DNA from 2 places in the Actinoplanes sp. URMC 104 genome. Region 2 is predicted to be linked to the other one. Evidence: riboswitches for the same ligand, from Rfam matches in the RefSeq annotation. Region 2 holds a riboswitch; the other holds the start of a gene.
The links. A riboswitch is a leader RNA that binds a small molecule or an ion and turns the genes downstream of it on or off. The one in region 2 is predicted to bind glycine.

Region 1 (9,058 bases), on a different contig from region 2:
GAACGCCCGCCGCGGGCCCCACCACAGCCGCAGCGGGAGCTCCACGAGCCCGTGGGTGGGGCCGGCCAGCTCGACCAGCGTGCCCGCCACCAGCACCGGCCGGTGGGGCCGGGCGAGGTGCACAGCGGCACGGGTGGCGGTGGTCATGCGATCAGCGTAAACCGACATGCCGCTCCCACCGAGTTCCTAGCCTCCTAGGATGCTCTAGCGGCGGAGCCGCAGACCGCAGAACTGACGCCTTCGGCGACTCACCAACCACAAGCGGAACCGGCACCGGGGACGGTACGGCCGGTGCCTGCGGCGTGGCGGCGGGCGGCGGGCGGTGCGGCCGGGAGTCGGCGCGGCGGCGAGCGGGGGTTGGAGCAGCGCCGGGCGGCGGGCGGGAGTCGGCGCGGCGGCGAGCGGGGGTTGGGGCGGCGGCGGGCGGAGTCGGCGCGGCGGCGTGGCGGCGGGCGGGAGTCAGCGCGGCGAGGGGGCGCCGGGCGGCGTGGCCGGGCGTCGACGCAGCGGGGGCGCCGACTCCCCACTGCCTACACGGTCGCGAGGCGCGCCGCGACCACCAGATCGTGCAGCTCGGCAACGGCGGACGGCGCCGGCCGGGCGGGCAGCCGCGAGGCGTCCCGGTCCTCCTCGAGCCCGGCCCGCAGCGCCGCGGCGTCGGCGTACAGCCGGTCGAGCAGTTCGGCCGGGAACGGCGCCTTCTCGGCGGAGCGCTTCAGCTCGATCAGCGCCGGCACGTACGGCACCTGCGCTCCGAGCACGCCGAGGTCGGTCTCCAGCTCCCCGGTGCGCATGAGGTGGCGGCCGGTGAGGAGCACGCGCAGCCAGTACAGCGCGGCCTTCAGGCGGCCGGTGCGGGCGAACAGCCGTTCCTGCGAGGTGGCGAAGCCCAGGTAGTGGTGGGCGTGCCCGGAGGTGACGAACGACGGCGCCAGGGCCACGAGGTCGCGGTGCAGCGAGGTGGTGGTGACCACCAGCGGGGAGAGCAGCTGTTCGAGGACGTAGCCGTTGCGGCTGTTGAGCAGCCGGGCGAACTTGTGCAGGTCGTGGCTGACCACGTCGAGTTCGACGCCGTCGCGGACGCCGCCGGTCTGCAGCGTCGACGGGCCGGTGTGCAGGCCGACGACCTCGGCTACGGGCAGCACGTGGGCGGCGCGCAGGTCGAGGTCGGAGTCGACGGAGGCGAAGCCGTAGAGGTGGGCGCCGCTGACCGTCGCGAACACGACCGGATACGGCAGCTCGGCGACGACCTCGGCGGACCAGGCGGGCACTGTCGTGGTCACTGCAGACCCCTTTCCCGTACGCCGGAGAGCAGTCGGTCGACGGCGGCCCGGTCCGGCGAGGCGGGCAGCGTGGTGGAGGCGAGCGCGGCCGCGAGATCTTCCTGCAGGTCGCCGGCCCAGCCGGTCACGGCGTCCCAGGTCAGCGCGCCGTTGCGGACGTCGAGCAGCCGGGTGCGCAGCGGCCGCACGTCGACGAGCACGTCGCCGGTGCGCAGCACGTGCGCGCCGGCGATCAGCAGCCGGATCATGTGCATGGCCTGCTTCCAGTTGGTCTCGCCGGTGCGGGCCCGGCGGGCGGCGACCCGGGCGAGCTGGTCGCGGGCGTACTCGCCGTACGTGTCGCCGACCCGGCGGGACAGGAACGCGTGCCGGGCGGCGAGCAGCTCGGCGCCGTCGGGGGTGAGCCGTTCGACCACGGGCGACCAGAGCACTTCGAGGACGGTCGGGTTGGCCTGCAGCGCGAGCGTGCAGAACCGTTCGATCTCCCACGAGAACTGTTCGGGCTGCGGGCCGTCGAGGTGGGTGGGCGGCTTGTCGAGCGGGAAGAACAGGCGGGTCGGGGCGGCGTAGACGCCGCGGCGGTCGTGGTCGGAGGCGGGCCCGGACAGTCCGTAGGCGCGCGACCCGACCACGACCCCGAGGATCGTGTGCCGCTCGACCAGTTCGATCATGCGGCGACGATACGGAGAACGGGGCGGCGCCGCCGCCGATTTACAGGTCGAGCACGGTGCCGTCGATGTCGCCGAGCTCGGCCTCGCTCAGCGCGAGGTTGCCGATGGCGGCGACGTTGTTCTCGAGCTGCTGCACGCTGCTGGCGCCGATGATGAGGCTGGTCATCCGCTCGTCGCGCAGGCCCCAGGCGAGCGCCATCTGGGCGAGCGACTGCCCGCGCCGCTGGGCGATGTCGTTGAGCGCGTGCAGCCGGGCGAGGGTCTGCTTGTCGAGGTCGCTCTCGTTGAGGAAGGTGCTCGTGCGCACCCGGGAGTCGTCGGGGATGCCGCCCAGGTAGCGGTCGGTGAGCAGGCCCTGCTGCAGGGGGCTGAACGCGATGCAGCCGGCGCCGGCGTCGGCGAGCGTGTCGAGCAGGTTGTCCTTCTCGATCCAGCGGTTGAGGATCGAGTACGACGGCTGGTGGATCAGCAGCGGCGTACCGAGGTCCTTGAGGATCTTCGCCGCAGCAAGAGTCTGCGCGGACGTGTAGTTGGACAGACCGACGTACTGGGCCTTGCCCGCGCGGACCACGGCGTCGAGCGCGCTCATGGTCTCCTCGAGCGGGGTGTCCGGGTCGGGCCGGTGGTGGTAGAAGATGTCGACGTAGTCGAGGCCGAGCCGCTTGAGCGACTGGTCGAGCGAGCTGACCAGGTACTTGCGCGAGCCCCATTCGCCGTACGGGCCGGGCCACATGTAATAGCCGGCCTTGGTGGAGATGACGAGCTCGTCGCGGTGCGCCCGGAAGTCGGTGGCCAGGATGCGGCCGAAGTTGCTCTCCGCGCTGCCGGGCGGCGGGCCGTAGTTGTTGGCCAGGTCGAAGTGGGTGACGCCCAGGTCGAAGGCGCGGCGCACGATGTCGCGCTGGCGCTCCCAGGGCCGTCCGTCGCCGAAGTTGTGCCACAGGCCGAGCGAGATGACGGGCAGGCGCAGGCCGCTGCGCCCGGCGCGCCGGTAGGGCATGGTGTCGTAGCGGTCTTCCGCGGGGGTGTAGGTCACAACCCCACCCTAGAGACACGGGTCCGCACCATGATCGCTGGTAGGTTGGGTGCCAGCCATGCGGGAGAGACCGAGGGTTCACCTCGGCGCCGAAGGGGCAAATCCTCCCCGGAACCTCTCAGGCAAAAGGACCGCGTGGGCGAGCGACTCTGAAGCCGTGCGCGTGCGCGCCGGTGACAGAGGGGGAGGCCGCCTTGTCGACCTCTCTAAGGAGCCGTCATGACGTTCGCTGACCGGCACATCGGACCGGACACCGACGAGCAGACCCACATGCTCAAGACCATCGGCTACGCGTCGCTCGACGCGCTGATGGACGCCGCGATCCCCGAGGTGATCCGGTGGCACGGGTCGCTGAACCTGCCTGACGCCGCCTCCGAGGAGGAGACGATCGCGGAGCTGCGCGAGATCGCGGGCCGCAACCAGGTCACCACCTCGATGATCGGGCTGGGCTACTACGGCACGCACACCCCCGCGGTGATCAAGCGGAACGTGCTGGAGAACCCCGCCTGGTACACGGCGTACACCCCGTACCAGCCGGAGATCAGCCAGGGCCGGCTCGAGGCGCTGCTGAACTTCCAGACGATGGTGACCGACCTCACCGGCCTGACCACGGCGAACGCGTCGATGCTCGACGAGGGCACCGCGGTCGCGGAGGCGATGACGCTCGCTAAGCGCGCCTCCAAGTCCAAGTCCCAGGTGTACGTCGTGGACGCCGACACGCTGCCGCAGACGCTGGCGATCCTGCGGACCCGCGCCGAGCCGCTCGGCATCGAGCTGCGGCTGGTGGACCTGGACGCCGGCGACGAGCTGCCCGGGAAGTTCTTCGGGCTGCACCTGCAGTACCCGGGCGCCTCCGGAGCCGTACGGGACCACGCCTCGCTGGTCGCCGCGGCGCACGAGAAGGGCGCGCTGGTCACGGTCGCCGCGGACCTGCTGGCGCTGACGCTGCTGCGCGCGCCGGGCGAGATCGGCGCGGACATCGCGGCCGGCACCACCCAGCGGTTCGGGGTGCCGCTGGGCTTCGGCGGCCCGCACGCCGGCTACCTGGCGGTACGCGCCGGGCTCGAGCGCTCGCTGCCCGGCCGGCTGGTCGGGGTGTCCAAGGACGCCGACGGCGCCCCGGCGTACCGCCTCGCCCTGCAGACCCGCGAGCAGCACATCCGCCGCGAGAAGGCGACCAGCAACATCTGCACCGCGCAGGTGCTGCTGGCCGTGATGGCGAGCATGTACGCGGTCTACCACGGCCCGCGGGGGTTGCGGGAGATCGCCAAGCGGGTGCACGACCACGCCCTCACGATCGCCGGCAGCCTGGGCGCCGCCGGTGTCGAGGTGGCGCACGACGCGTTCTTCGACACGGTGACCGCCGTGGTGCCGGGCCGCGCCGCCGAGATCGTCGCCGCGGCCGCCGGCCAGGGCGTCGACCTGCGGCTGGTGGACGCCGACCGGGTCTCGGTCTCGGCCGACGAGACGACCACCGCCGCGCACGTCGCGACCGTGCTGGGCGCCTTCGGCGTGCCGGTGGCCGCGCCCGCGGCGTGCGGCGCGAAGCCGCTCGGGCGCACGAGCGATTACCTGACCCACCCGGTGTTCAACACCCACCACTCCGAGACCAGCATGCTGCGCTACCTGCGCAAGCTGTCCGACCGTGACTACGCGCTGGACCGCGGCATGATCCCGCTGGGCTCCTGCACGATGAAGCTCAACGCGACCACCGAGATGGAACCGGTCACCTGGCCGGAGTTCGCGAACATCCACCCGTACGCCCCCGCGTCCCGCACCGCCGGCTACGAGCAGCTCGTGGCCACGCTCGAGGGCTGGCTGGCCGAGATCACCGGGTACGACGCGGTGAGCGTGCAGCCCAACGCGGGCTCGCAGGGTGAGCTGGCCGGGCTGCTGGCGATCCGCGGCTACCACCGCGCGCGCGGCGAGGAGCACCGCACGGTGTGCCTGATCCCGTCGAGCGCGCACGGCACGAACGCGGCCAGCGCCGTGATGGCCGGCATGCGCGTGGTCGTGGTGGCCTGCGACGACGCGGGCAACGTCGACATGACCGACCTGCACGCCAAGATCGAGGCGCACGCCGCGAACCTGGCGGCGATCATGGTGACCTACCCGTCGACCCACGGCGTGTACGAGACCTCGATCGCCGACCTGTGCGCCGCGGTGCACGAGGCCGGCGGCCAGGTGTACGTGGACGGCGCGAACCTCAACGCGCTGGTCGGCTTCGCCCGGCCGGGCAAGTTCGGCGCGGACGTGTCGCACCTGAACCTGCACAAGACGTTCTGCATCCCGCACGGCGGCGGCGGCCCCGGCGTCGGCCCGGTCGCGGTGCGCGCGCACCTCGCCGAGTTCCTGCCCGGCGACCCGCTCGAGCCGGGCGAGCACCACGCGGTGTCCGCGGCGGCGCACGGCTCCGCGGGGATCCTGCCGATCTCGTGGGCGTACCTGCGGATGATGGGCCCCGACGGGCTGGCCGCGGCGACCGGCACGGCCGTGCTGACGGCCAACTACGTGGCCGCGCGGCTGCGCGAGCACTACCCGGTGCTGTACGCGGGCAACAACGGGCTGGTCGCGCACGAGTGCATCCTCGACCTGCGGCCGATCACCAAGGCGACCGGCGTCTCGGTCGACGACGTGGCCAAGCGGCTGATCGACTACGGCTTCCACGCGCCGACGATGTCGTTCCCGGTGGCCGGCACGCTGATGGTGGAGCCGACCGAGAGCGAGGACCTGGCCGAGCTCGACCGGTTCATCGCCGCGATGATCGCCATCAAGGGCGAGATCGACCAGGTGGCGGCGGGGGTGTGGCCCAAGGGCGACAACCCGCTGTCCAACGCGCCGCACACCGCGGCGGCCGTGTCGGCCGACGAGTGGGAGCACCCGTACCCGCGGTCGGTGGCGGGCTTCCCGGCGGGTGTGGACCGCACGGCCAAGTACTGGCCGCCGGTGCGCCGCATCGACGGCGCCTACGGCGACCGCAACCTGGTCTGCTCGTGCCCGTCGCCGGAGGCGTTCGAGGACTGAGCTGTTCAGGACCGGGCGAGTGCTGGGGCCGTCGCTGCTGCGGCGGCCCTTTTCGCTGGTCGTCCGGCCGCGCGGGGCGTCGTCGTCCGCGCGGGCCGGTGGGAGCGCGACCACCGGATTCGATCAACTACGATGGGTGACGACCTCGTCCGGTGGCGAGCCCGTTCGCGACGGCCCCGCGGGGGCCGTGCGGATCAGGCGGCGAGCGCGTGGCGGGCGGGGCCCCGGTGCGGCTCGATCATCGTGCCGTCGGGCAGGATCTCGCCGGTGTCCTCGAAGACGATGACACCGTTGCAGAGGAGGCTCCAACCCTGCTCCCGGCAAGAAGCAACGGTTTTGGCGGCCTCGCGGTCGATGGCGTGTGAGCTGGGGCAAGGAGTTGCGTGCTGGCACATCGGTGGTTCTCCGGTCGGGGGTTTGTGTGATGACTCACAACAACGGTGACGGACGTTACCTCACATCGAACGACGACGGTTCAACCCGGTGACGGTGTCCCCGTTGACAGAGTCCTCGTCTCCGATGGTCCACGGAAGCCGGTCGTTCGGCCACTTCCCGTCACCCCTGTCCGTCGCGGCGCCGGCGTCTCCGGCGTCCTGCCTGGGCCGTCACCGTCCGTCGAACTTCTTCCAGTGGTCCAGGTGGGACGGCGGCGACCCCGCAGAGCTTGTCGCCGAGTACCTCGCCGCCAACGGACTAGGCGTGCGAAATATCGGCCGAACGGCCAGTGAGATCCACCCGACCGGCGCGGGGTCGCTCTGCGGCGCCGCACTGTATGTGTCCGCCGATGCCGCCTGCGTGATGGCCGGCGGCGCCCCCGGAGCCCCGACCCCGATCCCCGCCGTCCCGGACGTCTACGCCGTCGTCTTCGAGCACTACGACCCCGACGGTGGGCTGCCGGGAGGTGCGGGAGCTGGTAGTCAGCCGGGTTCCGCCGCCGGCCGGTCGCCGGATCCTGCCGCCATCCGTCCGGGCCCCCCGCCGGGTTCCACGGCCGGCTGCCCGCCGGGTTCCGCGGCCGACTGGGTGCCGGATTCCGCCGCGGCCGGTTGGTGGCTGGGGGAGTGGACGCCGAGCTGGTCCGAGGCCGAGCACGCCGCTGCCGTCGAGGCCGCCCGGCGCGCCATCGGGCGTGGCGACGTCTACCAGGTCAACGTCGTGGGTCATGCCTCGGCCCCGTACGCCGGTGACCCCCTTGCGGCCCTGCGGCGGGTGGCCGCGCTGCCCGGCGCCCGCTACGGCGGCGTGCTGGCGGGCCCCGGCTGGGCGATGGCCACCGCGTCCCCGGAGACCCTGGTCGAGGTGCGCGACGGCCGCGTGATCACCCGGCCGATCAAGGGCACGCGGCCCGCCACCGAACGCGGTCGCGCGGAGTTGCTGGCGTCGGCCAAGGAACGGGCCGAGCACGTCATGATCGTCGACCTGTCCCGCAACGACCTCGCCCGCCTGCCCGGCGTGGGCGCGGTCGAGGTGGACGAGCTGTTCGCCGTACGGCGCTGGTCCGGTCTGTGGCAGGCCGAGTCGGTCGTGTCGGCGCCCGTGGTGGGCGACCTGCCGCTGCCGGAGCTGCTGCGCGCGCTGGTGCCCGGCGGTTCGGTCACCGGCGCCCCGAAGCTGGCCGCGCTGGCCGAGATCGCCCGCCTCGAGCCGGTCGGCCGCGGCGTGAGCATGGCCGCGGTCGGCTGGATCGGGCCCGGCCGGTTCGACCTGGGCCTGACCATCCGCACCGTGGCCGTCGACGGCCACCGCGTGCACGCCTGGGCCGGCGGCGGCATCACCTGGGACAGCGACCCGGCCGCCGAGGTGGCCGAGGCCGCCGCCAAGCTGGCTCCGATCAAGGCCGCCTTGGCCGGAGGGGACCCCGCATGACGTGGACGACCGGGGAGCTGCAGCGGATCGCGGCCGCCGAGGAGCTGGAGATCGCGGCGCGGCGGGCCGACGGGACCCCGCGCCGTCCGCTGCCGATCTGGGTCGTGGTGGTCGGCGACGCCGTGTACGTGCGCACCTGGCACCGGCGCGGCACCGGCTGGTTCGGTCACGTGCTGGCGACCGGACGGGCCGGCATCCGGGTGCCCGGCCTGGCAGCCGACGTGGCCGTCGAGGACGTCGGCGCGGGACCGGACGAGCTGCGTGCCGGCATCGACGCCGCCTACCGCGCGAAGTACGGCCGGTACGGGGCGGGCGCGGTGAGCGCCATGGTGTCGGACGCGGCCGCCGCGGCGACCCTGCGGCTCGACAAGCAGCCGCGCGAATAAGCGTTGGCGGCCGGCCCGGCCCGGTGGTAGACAGCCCGACGTGGAAGAGATCCTGGAGTTTGCCGACCGGCTGCGGCTGATCGACGAGCGGTCGGCCGCGTTCCGCGCCGCGGTGGCCGCCGCGCCCGATCCGGGCGTACGGGTGCCGTCCTGCCCGGACTGGACGCTTGCCGACCTGGTGCAGCACCTGGGGGAGGGGCGGCGCAGGTGGGCTGCCACCGTCGCGGCGGGGCCGGCCGAGGCGCCGCCCCCGAAGCCGGTGTGGGCGAGCGCCGCGCCGCAGGGCCGGGAGGCGCAGCTGGAGTGGCTGGCCGAGGGGACGCGGCAGCTGCTGGCCGCCCTGCGCGAGGCGGGCCCCGGCCGCGGGGTCTGGGCGTGGTGGGACGAGGTGCAGTCCCCGCGCACCTGCGCCACGGTGGCCCGGCACCAGCTGCAGGAGATCGCGGTGCACACCTACGACGCGCAGCTCGCCGCGGGCGCGCCGCAGCCGCTGCCGGTCGAGGTGGCGCTCGACGGGGTCGAGGACTTCCTGCTCACCTGCGTCGCGACGACGTCCGCGTGGCCGCACGAGCCCGCCGTGGTGCACTACCACGCCGCGGAGGGCCGCTCCTGGCGCATCGAGCTGTCCGCCGACGGCGCCCGCTCCCGCCGCATCGCCCCGCCCGGCGCCGACGCGCCGCCCGCCGACGCCACGGCCGCGGGCACGGCCGGCGAGCTGGTGCTGTGGTTCTACGGCCGGATCCCGACGGACGCGCTGAAGCTCGACGGCGACCGGCGGGTGTTCGACCGGCT
Region 2 (9,058 bases):
CGGCCGGCACCTGGACCGTCGACCGGGTCGATGCGACCGACCGGGTGGGTCACGTCGGCACCGCCCGCGCCACCGGCGGCGCCTGGCTGCCCTCGCTGACCGTCACCGGACAGTCCGATCAGCTGCCGCCCACGGCGGACATGACCTACGGCGAGTACGTCGGCGACACCGTGATCGACAACGGCGCCGACCGGACCGTACGCCTGCGGGTCCGGGCCGCGGACGATCTCAGCGGCGTGGCTCAGGTGTGGGCCGACATCCGTACCGACGGCGCCGGCGGCGCGGGCACCGTCGCGGGGCAGAGCCGGCTCGATGCCGTCGGGCCGCCCGGCCCGGACGGGGTGTGGGAGCTGGTCGGCACCGTGCGCCGGGGCATGGCCACCGGTCTCTGGCGGATCAACGGGCTCTACGTCACCGACCGGGTCGGTCGGCAACGCGTCTACCACATCGCCCGTGACGGCTCGTTCACGACGGCCGATCGCGCGTACTCCGGGGTTGCCACCCTGCCCACCTTCACCGTGATGAGCGCCGACGCCGGTGGTGGCAACTGACTCCTCACACAGCCTCCGGGAGGGCCGCCGCACCCCGGGCGGGGTGCGGCGGCCCCGGGATCACGGCTGGGAGCGCGGGCTCTCCGGGCTCAGCGTGTCGATGAACTCGTGCGGGCTGTGGACGTCGGCGTTCTTGCGGGCGTCGGTCGCCTCGGCGGCCATGGCCTTGGCGGCCGAGGACGGGTCGACCCCGGCCTTCCTGGCGCCGGCGACGACCTTGCCGTAGGCGGCGTCGGCGAGGGCGTAGGCCGCCCGGTACTCGTGCTTGGCGAACGCGGCCTTGGCCAGGCCCAGCAGCACGTCGGCGGCGGCCAGCTCGGCGCGGGCCTTGCCGGTCGGGATGGTCGCGGCCAGGCGGTTCGCGGCCTCCCAGTAGGCGGCCGTCAGGAAGCGGTCGCTGTTGTCCCGGTCGAACTGCGAGAAGTCCCAGTTGACGTCGATGTAGCTCATCATCGTGTTGTTCTCGTCGCCGACCCAGGCGTAGAACGTGTCGCCGCTGGGGCCGTAGTCGACGCCGGTCTCGCTGTCGTAGCCGTCGTGCGGATGCGACATGCCCAGGTGGTGGCCGACCTCGTGGATCTGCGTGGTGGTCAGGCCGTAGCCGCGCTCGACGATGCCGGGCGAGATGAAGGTGAAGACGTACGACTGGTCGCCGGTCGCCCAGTCGTCGTCGGCGAAGCCGAGCAGGTTGGGCTCGACCTCGGGGCCCACGGCGTAGTTGAAGACGGGCAGCTCGTAGTCGACGCGGTCGCCGTCGTCCTTGGTGCGGGCGAGGTTGTCGCGGTTGTAGAGGAACAGGTTGGCGTCGGAGGGCAGCCCGCTCTCGGGATAGCAGGTCTCGCCCTGGATGAAGCCGACGTAGCACTGCTCGTTCTTGGCGTCGAACGCGAAGTCCTGGTTGTCGAAGTCGAGCTTGTTGCGCCAGCGCAGCTCGGACAGCTCGTCGACGACCAGCTGCGGCTTGATGTACCGCGCGGAGGCGTCGACCCCCTCCCAGCCCTCGTACGTGTTGCTGTCGATGTTGATCGAGCGTGGCGGCTCGGCCGTGGGCAGCTCGACGGGGTAGAGCGGCGAGGTCGTCATCAGCAGGTTGAGCGCGACGTAGCGGGTGATCCGGCCGAGGTCGCCGGCGAGCGCCGCGGGCGAGCGGTGGCCGTTCGCGGCGTACTCCCAGATCGGCGGCATGCGGTAGTCGGGCACGTCGTCGCCGTCGACGTCGGGGTTGGTCAGGTCGTAGTTGGCGGTGTTCGCCTCGGGGCCGGCGGACAGGTCGTGGAACCAGACCCGCCGGGTGGCGCCCAGGCCGGTCTCCTCGTCGTCGGCCGTGGTGCCGCCCCAGGCGATCATCTTGCGGCTGTCGCGGTTGGCGCCGAAGTCGTAGCCGGTGTCGGGGTCGGGCTCCCCGGTCTTGGTGTAGACGTGGAACTTGAAGTCGGACCGCCCGTACCAATTGACGAAGAAGACCGTGTTGCGCCGGGTGTCCACGCCGGCGGGCGGGTGGAACGCGAGCCACTTCTCCACGCTGGGCCCGTCGATCGCGTGGTTGGCGGTGATGTCGAGGACGCCGGGCTCGGCGTTGTAGGCGGTCTGGTACTGCGTGAGCGGCGCCGGCTTGGCGAGGTTGGTGAGCTGCTGGAAGAACCTGTCCTCGTACGCCTTGTCGGCGTACTTGACGCGGTAGTCGTATTTGTAGGTGATGCCGAGCTTCTCCACCACGTCGTAGGACAGGCGGGAGCGCACGACCGGCTCGTACGTGCGGGCGAGCCCGCCGGTGAAGGCCTGCTTGCCCACCTGGGCCTGCTCGTAGCCGACGAAGACCACGTTGACCGGCACCGTCTCGGTCAGCCGGGGCTGACCGCCGGGCGTCAGGAACTGGTATCTGTACGCGGGAGCCGCCGCGCCGGCGGGGGTTGCCGAAGCCCCGACCAGTGCGGCGACCATCAATGCGACGAAGGCGCCTCTCGGTCTCATGCGCCACACGTAACCATCAGCGAACGCCGATGGGAAGCCCCTGTGGACAAACCCCGACGGCGCTCGTCATTTGTGGATGACCACCGATGGATCCCGCCGAACCGCTAGCGTCGCGGGCATGTTCCGGTCAGCATTCGATGACGTTGACGGCCAGGCCGCCCCGCGCGGTCTCCTTGTACTTGACTTTCATGTCGGCCCCGGTCTCCTTCATGGTCTTGATGACCTTGTCGAGGCTGACGTGGTGGCGGCCGTCGCCGCGCAGGGCCATGCGGGCCGCGGTGACGGCCTTCACGGCGGCCATGCCGTTGCGCTCGATGCACGGGATCTGCACGAGCCCGCCCACCGGGTCGCAGGTCAGCCCCAGGTTGTGCTCCATGCCGATCTCGGCGGCGTTCTCCACCTGCTCGGGGGTGCCGCCCAGCACCTCGGCCAGCCCGGCGGCGGCCATCGCGCACGCGGAGCCGACCTCGCCCTGGCAGCCCACCTCGGCGCCGCTGATCGAGGCGTTCTCCTTGAACAGCAGCCCGATCGCGCCCGCGGTGAGCAGGAAGCGGACCACGCCCTCGTCGTCGGCGCCGGGCACGAAGGTCGTGTAGTAGTGCAGGACGGCGGGGATGATGCCGGCCGCGCCGTTGGTGGGCGCGGTGACGACCCGGCCGCCGGCGGCGTTCTCCTCGTTCACGGCCATGGCGTACGAGGTGAGCCACTCCATCGCGTGCTCCGACGGGCTGCCGGCGGCGCGCAGCTGACGGGCCGTGGCCGCCGCGCGCCGGCGCACCCTGAGGCCGCCCGGCAGGACGCCCTCGGCCTCGAGCCCGGCCGCCACGCACTCGCGCATGACGTGCCAGATCTTGAGCAGCCCGGCGCGGGTCTCGTCGGCGGGCCGCCACGCGGTCTCGTTCTCGAGCATGATCCGCGAGATCGACAGCCCGGTCGACGAGGTCAGCGCGAGCAGGTCGGCGCCGCCGGCGAACGGGTGGGTCAGCGCCGGGGCGGGCCGGGGCGCGCCGAGGGCGCCGGTGACGAACCCGCCGCCCACGGAGAAGTAGGTCTTCCGCAGGATCTCCGCGCCGTCGGCGGCGTACGCGGTGAAGGTCATGCCGTTGGGGTGCTCGGGCAGCGTCCGCCGCCGGTGCAGCACCAGGTCCACGCCGACGGGACGCCCGCCGGGCCCGGCGAAGGCGCCGCGGCCGTGGATGGCGGCGGCCCGGGCGTCCGCGGTGGCGACGTCGACGGTCTCCGGGTCCTCGCCCTCGAGGCCGAGCAGCACCGCCTTGGGCGTGCCGTGCCCGTGCCCGGTGGCGCCGAGCGAGCCGAACAGCTCGGCGCGCACCAGCGCGGCGCGGTCGTCGAGCTGGGCGGCGAACATGCGGGCGGCGCGCATCGGGCCGACCGTGTGGGAGCTGGACGGGCCGATGCCCACCGAGAAGAGGTCGAAGACGGACACGGCCATGGGTGAGGCTCCTCAGCGACAGACGACGTGCGGGCGGCGGGCGGGTCACCGACGGCGTCACGCGGCGCTCGGCCACGGGGACGATCGGCAGCTGTGCGCGCGAGCTGCGAAAACCACAGCACGCGGCACGGACCTCCCTCGCTCTGTCATGGGGCCTGAGAGCTTCGCCGCCGGGAAAGGGGCGGCTTGCACCTTGGGCGCGGGGTCAGGGACTCCCCGGCTTTCCAGAGTTGCGCGGCCACTGCGGTACGGGTGCCTGAGAGATTCTGAGGGAGAAGTTGCTCCTTCGGCGCCCCCGGCGAACGGGGGGCTCTCCCGCGGCGGCCTGCGGCGATATGGAGTTGTCACAGGCAAGGTAGCGCCCGCGAGGAAGCGGGACGTGACCGCCCCGCTTCCTCCCAGTGAATCAGCAGCGGCCCAGGTCCTGCCACTGCTCGGTCCAGCCCGGCTCCGAGCCCTGGGTCCAGTAGCGGGCCCGCCACAGGTGCACGCCCTCCCCCGACTTCGGGCCGTTCGGGTCGCCGTACCTGCTCTTCTCGTGCTTGACCAGGCTGCCGCCGGTGTAGACCTGGCCGAACGACCAGGCCGGCGCGTCGGAGCAGCCGGTGCCGGGCGGCGGCGTGATCGGCGGCGACGTCGGCGGGGTGGTGGTGGGTGGGGTGGTGGGCGGTGTCGTCGGCGGGTTCGTCGGCGTGGAGCAGCCGCCCGTGGAGGCCACCGTGTCGACGAACGTGCTGCCGCCGGACCGGTAGCCGGAGGCCTGCGAGGTCACCTGCGACGGCGAGAGCACCTGGTTCTTGGCGAACAGCACCCAGTCGACCTGCTCCACGTACGTCGAGAGGCCGCCCGTGTGCGCCGCCGTGTCGATGAACCACAGGTTCCAGTTGATCGTCATGGTCTGGCGCGGGTAGAACTTGCCCGAGTGGTCGCCGACCTGCACGCCGTCGATGTAGTAGACGACGTGCCCGTTGGCGACCTGCGCGACCAGGTCGTGCCAGCCGTCCAGCGAGCGCCGCTGCTCGGAGTGCACGTTGTCGGCGTACCAGGGCTCGTTGCGGTACGTGTACCAGGTCGTCTGGTAGTTGATCGGCCCGGTCTCGCCCCAGCCGCCGTTGGGCAGGTACTCGGAGATGTCCAGCTCGCTGTAGGTGGGGTCGAGGTCGCCGTTGAGCGGGCTGATCGTGAAGAACGTCTGGTTGATGTGGTCGCCGTCGTTGCCGCTGACCGGCGTGTCGGTGAAGCGCACCCGGCTGGCGTACGTGCCCTCGAGGTAGCGCTTCTGCGTGGAGTAGAGCTCGGCGTGGTTGGTGCCCGCGCCGGTGCCGTCGGTCGAGGCGGTCAGCTGCAGCACCTTCTGGCCGCCGCTGGTGGGGAACGTGATGTTGTTCGGCGACCAGTTTGCGCCGGGCACGCCGGGGCCGCCCTGGTAGCTGCGCGGCGTCCAGCCGTTGGCGGTCAGCGCGGGGTCGGCCGACGAGGCGTAGTGGAAGTCGTCGAACAGGTAGCCGCAGTCGGCGGCCGAGGCGGGCTCGGTGGACAGCGCCACTGCGCCCGCTCCGGCGAGCGCGGCGACCAGCGCCGCCGCACATTTACGTCTGTCGATTCTCACGAGCAGACTCCTCCCAGGGGGATCGGGGATGACAAGGGGACTACTTGACCGCGCCGGCGGTCATTCCGGCGCGGATGTGCCGTTGGAACGCGACATAGGCGACCAGCACCGGCAGCATGGCGATGGTCAGTCCGGCGAACAGGCCGCTCCAGTCGCTGCGATACCCCTGGCTGACCGACAGGGCGGCCAGACCCTGCGCCAGGACGTACCGGTCCGGGTCGGGGTTGAGAACCAGCGGCAGCAGGTACTGGTTCCAGAGCCCGAGGAAATTGAAGATGCCCACCGCGGTCAGGCCCGGGCGGGCCAGCGGCAGCATGACGCGGAACACCCCGAGATGCGAGCAGCCGTCGAGAAAGGCGGCCTCCGCGATCTCGCTGGGCAGCGTGCGGAAGAACGAATGCAGGAAGAAGACCGTGAAAGGCACCGCGTACGCCGCATAGACCAGGATCAGCCCCGGATAGGTGCCCAGCAGACCCAGCTGCTGGACGACGAAGAACAGCGGCACCAGCGCGAGGAAGACCGGAAAGAACATCGCTGCGACGAAGGTGTAGTAGAGCAGCCGGTTGCCGCGGAACTCGTACCGGGCCAGGGCGTACGCCACCAGGGCGCCCAGCAGCATGGTCAGCACCAGCGCGCCGCCCACGACGATCAGGCTGTTGAGGAAGTAGCGCCCGATGCTGGCCGCCGTCCAGGCCCGCGCCCAGTTGCCGGCCTGCGGCTCGGCCGGCAACGACCACGGCTCGTTGAGGATCTCCTCGTCGGTCTTGAACGAGCTGACCACCGCCCACAGCAGCGGCAGGGCCGTCACGACCGCCCAGCAGAACATCGCCACGTGCGGCAGCGGATTGGCTCGTCCAACCGCCGGCTGGGCGGGCGCCTGGAGAGCGGGCCGGGTCTGCAGCAGTGTCATGCGAGCTCCAGCCGTTCCTTGCGGCCCGCGCGCAGCGCCAGGAGGGCCAGCGTCAGGGTGGCGAAGAACAGCGCGACACCCATGGCGGACGCGTAGCCGAACTTGCCGTACGTGAAAGCGGTCCGGTACAGCGACAGGCCGATCACCTCGGTGGCGCCGTCGGGGCCGCCCGGACCGACGGTCATCACCTGCACGACCGCGAAGGCGTCGAGCGCGGCGATGCCCAGATAGACGAACGCGACCTGCACCGACTCGCGGACCAGCGGCAGGGTGACCCGGAAGAACGTGGCCCACCGGCCGGCCCCGTCGAGGGTCGCCGCCTCGAACAGCTCGGCCGGGATGCCCTCGATGGCGGCGCTGAACAGCACCACGTAGAACCCGACCGACGACCAGATCAGCACCGCCATCACGGCCGCGAGCGCGAACGCCGGCTCGGCGAGCCACGACCGGGCCAGCCCGCCCAGCCCCGCCGCCCGCAGCCCCGAGTTGAGCAGCCCGGTGTTGGGGTTGTAGACGAAGCTCCACAGCACCGCCACCACGACCAGCGACAGCAGCTGGGGGAAGAAGTAGACGATCCGGTAGCCCTGAGCGAGGCGCGACGACGTGGTGCGCAGCATCGAGGCCAGGAACAGCCCGAGCGCGATCGTCACCAGCGGCACCACCACGAGCAGCAGGGCGTTGTTGCGCACCGCGTCGAGGAACAGCCCGTCGCCGCCGAGACGGACGTAGTTGTCCGCCCCGACGAAGCGCGCCTGCCCGGCCACCCCGGTCCAGTCGGTCAGCGAGAGCCAGAACGCCTGGGCGTACGGCGAGAGCACGAACACGACGTGCAGCACCAGGGCCGGCACCAGCGCGCCGAGCAGGAACCGCAGGCGGCCGTGGCGCATCAGCGGGTGTACTTCGCGACGGTGGAGTCCTTGGCCAGCGCGTCGGCGGCCTTCTGGATGCGCGCCGACCAGTCCGCCGGGCTGATCCGCTTGTTCACCAGCTCGCCGGTGGCGTCGTCCACCGCCTTGGCGAGCGGGGCGTACCACGTACGGAATCGGTAGGTGAACGTGTCGGCGCCGGCCGCGGTGACCGCGTCGCGCACCGAGCCGAGCCCGGAGGTGAGCGTGAGCCCGTCGGTCGCCCCCGCCACCGCCGGAAGCGTGCTGTTGGCCTGCGCGAACGCCGTCGCGGACTGCTTGGAGAACAGGATCCGCAGGTACTCCTTGCCGCCGGCCGGGTTCTTGGCCTTGGCCGGCACCAGGAACGACTCGCTGCTGGCCGCCTGCACCGCGGTGACCGGCAGCTTGTCGGCGCCGCTCAGGGCGGGCACCGTGCCCATGACCATGTCGAAACCGGCCGGGGCGACGCCCTTCTGCTCGCTCTCGAGCCACGAGCCGCACGGGATGAACGCCGCCTTCCGCCGGCACCACGCGGCCTGCGCCTCGGTGTGCGACAGCGCCTCGGAGCCGCTCATCAGGTAGCCCTTGCCGGCGAGCTCGGCGAACGCGGTCGCCGCCTGCACGAGCCCCTCCTGCTTCCACGCGCCAGGCTCCAGGTTGTCGACCGCCTTGACCAGGTCGGGACCGCCGGTCTTGGCGGCCATCGACAGCAGCGGGTCGTTGATGTACTCCGGATACTTGCCCTGGTACGTCCAGGGGGCGACGCCGGACTTCTTGATCTCGCCGGCGAGCGTCACCATCTCGTCCCACGTCTTCGGGTACTGCCAGCCGCGCTCGGCGAACAGCGACTTCGAGTACCAGAGACCCCAGACCGTGTACGTGAAGTTGAGCGCGACAGTCTTGCCGGCGAAAGTGCCGTCGTCGACCACGCCGGGCAGCAGCGTGTCGCGGACCTTCTTGCCCGGCTGGTCGAGGCTGGGCGCGTCGAGCAGGTCGGCGAGGTCGGTGACCTGCGAGGCGCCGACCAGCGTGGCGATGTCCAGGCGCCCGGCGCCGGTGTTGTCCACGACGTCGGGCGGGTTGCCGGCCACGAAGCGGGGCTGCATCGCCTCACCGACCTTCTGCAGGCCCTTGTGGTCGATCGCGGCCTGCGGGTACCGCTGCTTGTATCCGGCCTCCGCCCTGGTGGCGTAGTCGTCGCCGTAGCCGCCCTTGAAGACGACCACCTCCAGCGGCGCGTCGGCCTTCACGCCGAGCGGGTTCTCCGCCGTCTTGTCGGCGCCGTTGTCCTTCGTCGTCGTGCCGCCCCCGGAGTCGTTGCCCGCGGTGACGCAGCCGCCGAGCGCGGGCGCCGTGACGAGCGCGGCCGTCTTCAGCAGGGTCCTTCGGGTGGGGTACGGTCTGACCTGGGAATCAGGGTTCATGACGGGCTCTCTTCCTATGCGGTGCGCCGGATGCGCCCGGCGTACCGCGCCTCGATCTCTGCGTTGTGTTCCTTGCCGCCGGGCACGTTGTCCGACAGGTAGACCGGCGGGTCGATGCCCGCCGCGAGCAGCCGCGCGACCACCTCGGTGACGATCTGCTGGGCCAGCAGCGCCGCGGTGATCGACGAGACGGCGCCGACCGCTCCGCCGCCGGGCAGCGGGAGGGTCGCGTCGCCGTAGGGCGCCCCGTTGT

Region 1: it holds a riboswitch for glycine, as region 2 does, so the genes downstream of both, gcvP (aminomethyl-transferring glycine dehydrogenase) here and ACSNN8_RS20245 (L-serine ammonia-lyase) in region 2, are expected to answer to the same signal.

Annotation. Positions count from the first base shown of each region.
Region 1 is NZ_JBPQTO010000006.1:7,884-16,941, forward strand. It holds gene ACSNN8_RS20515 (hypothetical protein) at 1-147, opposite strand, end outside; gene ACSNN8_RS20520 (nucleotidyltransferase domain-containing protein) at 531-1,283, opposite strand; gene ACSNN8_RS20525 (nucleotidyltransferase domain-containing protein) at 1,280-1,954, opposite strand; gene mgrA (L-glyceraldehyde 3-phosphate reductase) at 1,995-2,990, opposite strand; glycine riboswitch at 3,042-3,134, shown strand; gene gcvP (aminomethyl-transferring glycine dehydrogenase) at 3,210-6,014, shown strand; gene ACSNN8_RS20540 (DUF5999 family protein) at 6,209-6,409, opposite strand; gene ACSNN8_RS20545 (chorismate-binding protein) at 6,576-7,880, shown strand; gene ACSNN8_RS20550 (DUF2255 family protein) at 7,877-8,266, shown strand; gene ACSNN8_RS20555 (maleylpyruvate isomerase N-terminal domain-containing protein) at 8,307-9,058, shown strand, end outside.
Region 2 is NZ_JBPQTO010000005.1:73,560-82,617, forward strand. It holds gene ACSNN8_RS20235 (hypothetical protein) at 1-551, shown strand, start outside; gene ACSNN8_RS20240 (hypothetical protein) at 612-2,522, opposite strand; gene ACSNN8_RS20245 (L-serine ammonia-lyase) at 2,650-3,975, opposite strand; glycine riboswitch at 4,210-4,303, opposite strand; gene ACSNN8_RS20250 (glycosyl hydrolase) at 4,382-5,584, opposite strand; gene ACSNN8_RS20255 (carbohydrate ABC transporter permease) at 5,625-6,494, opposite strand; gene ACSNN8_RS20260 (carbohydrate ABC transporter permease) at 6,491-7,381, opposite strand; gene ngcE (N-acetylglucosamine/diacetylchitobiose ABC transporter substrate-binding protein) at 7,381-8,805, opposite strand; gene ACSNN8_RS20270 (sugar isomerase domain-containing protein) at 8,820-9,058, opposite strand, start outside.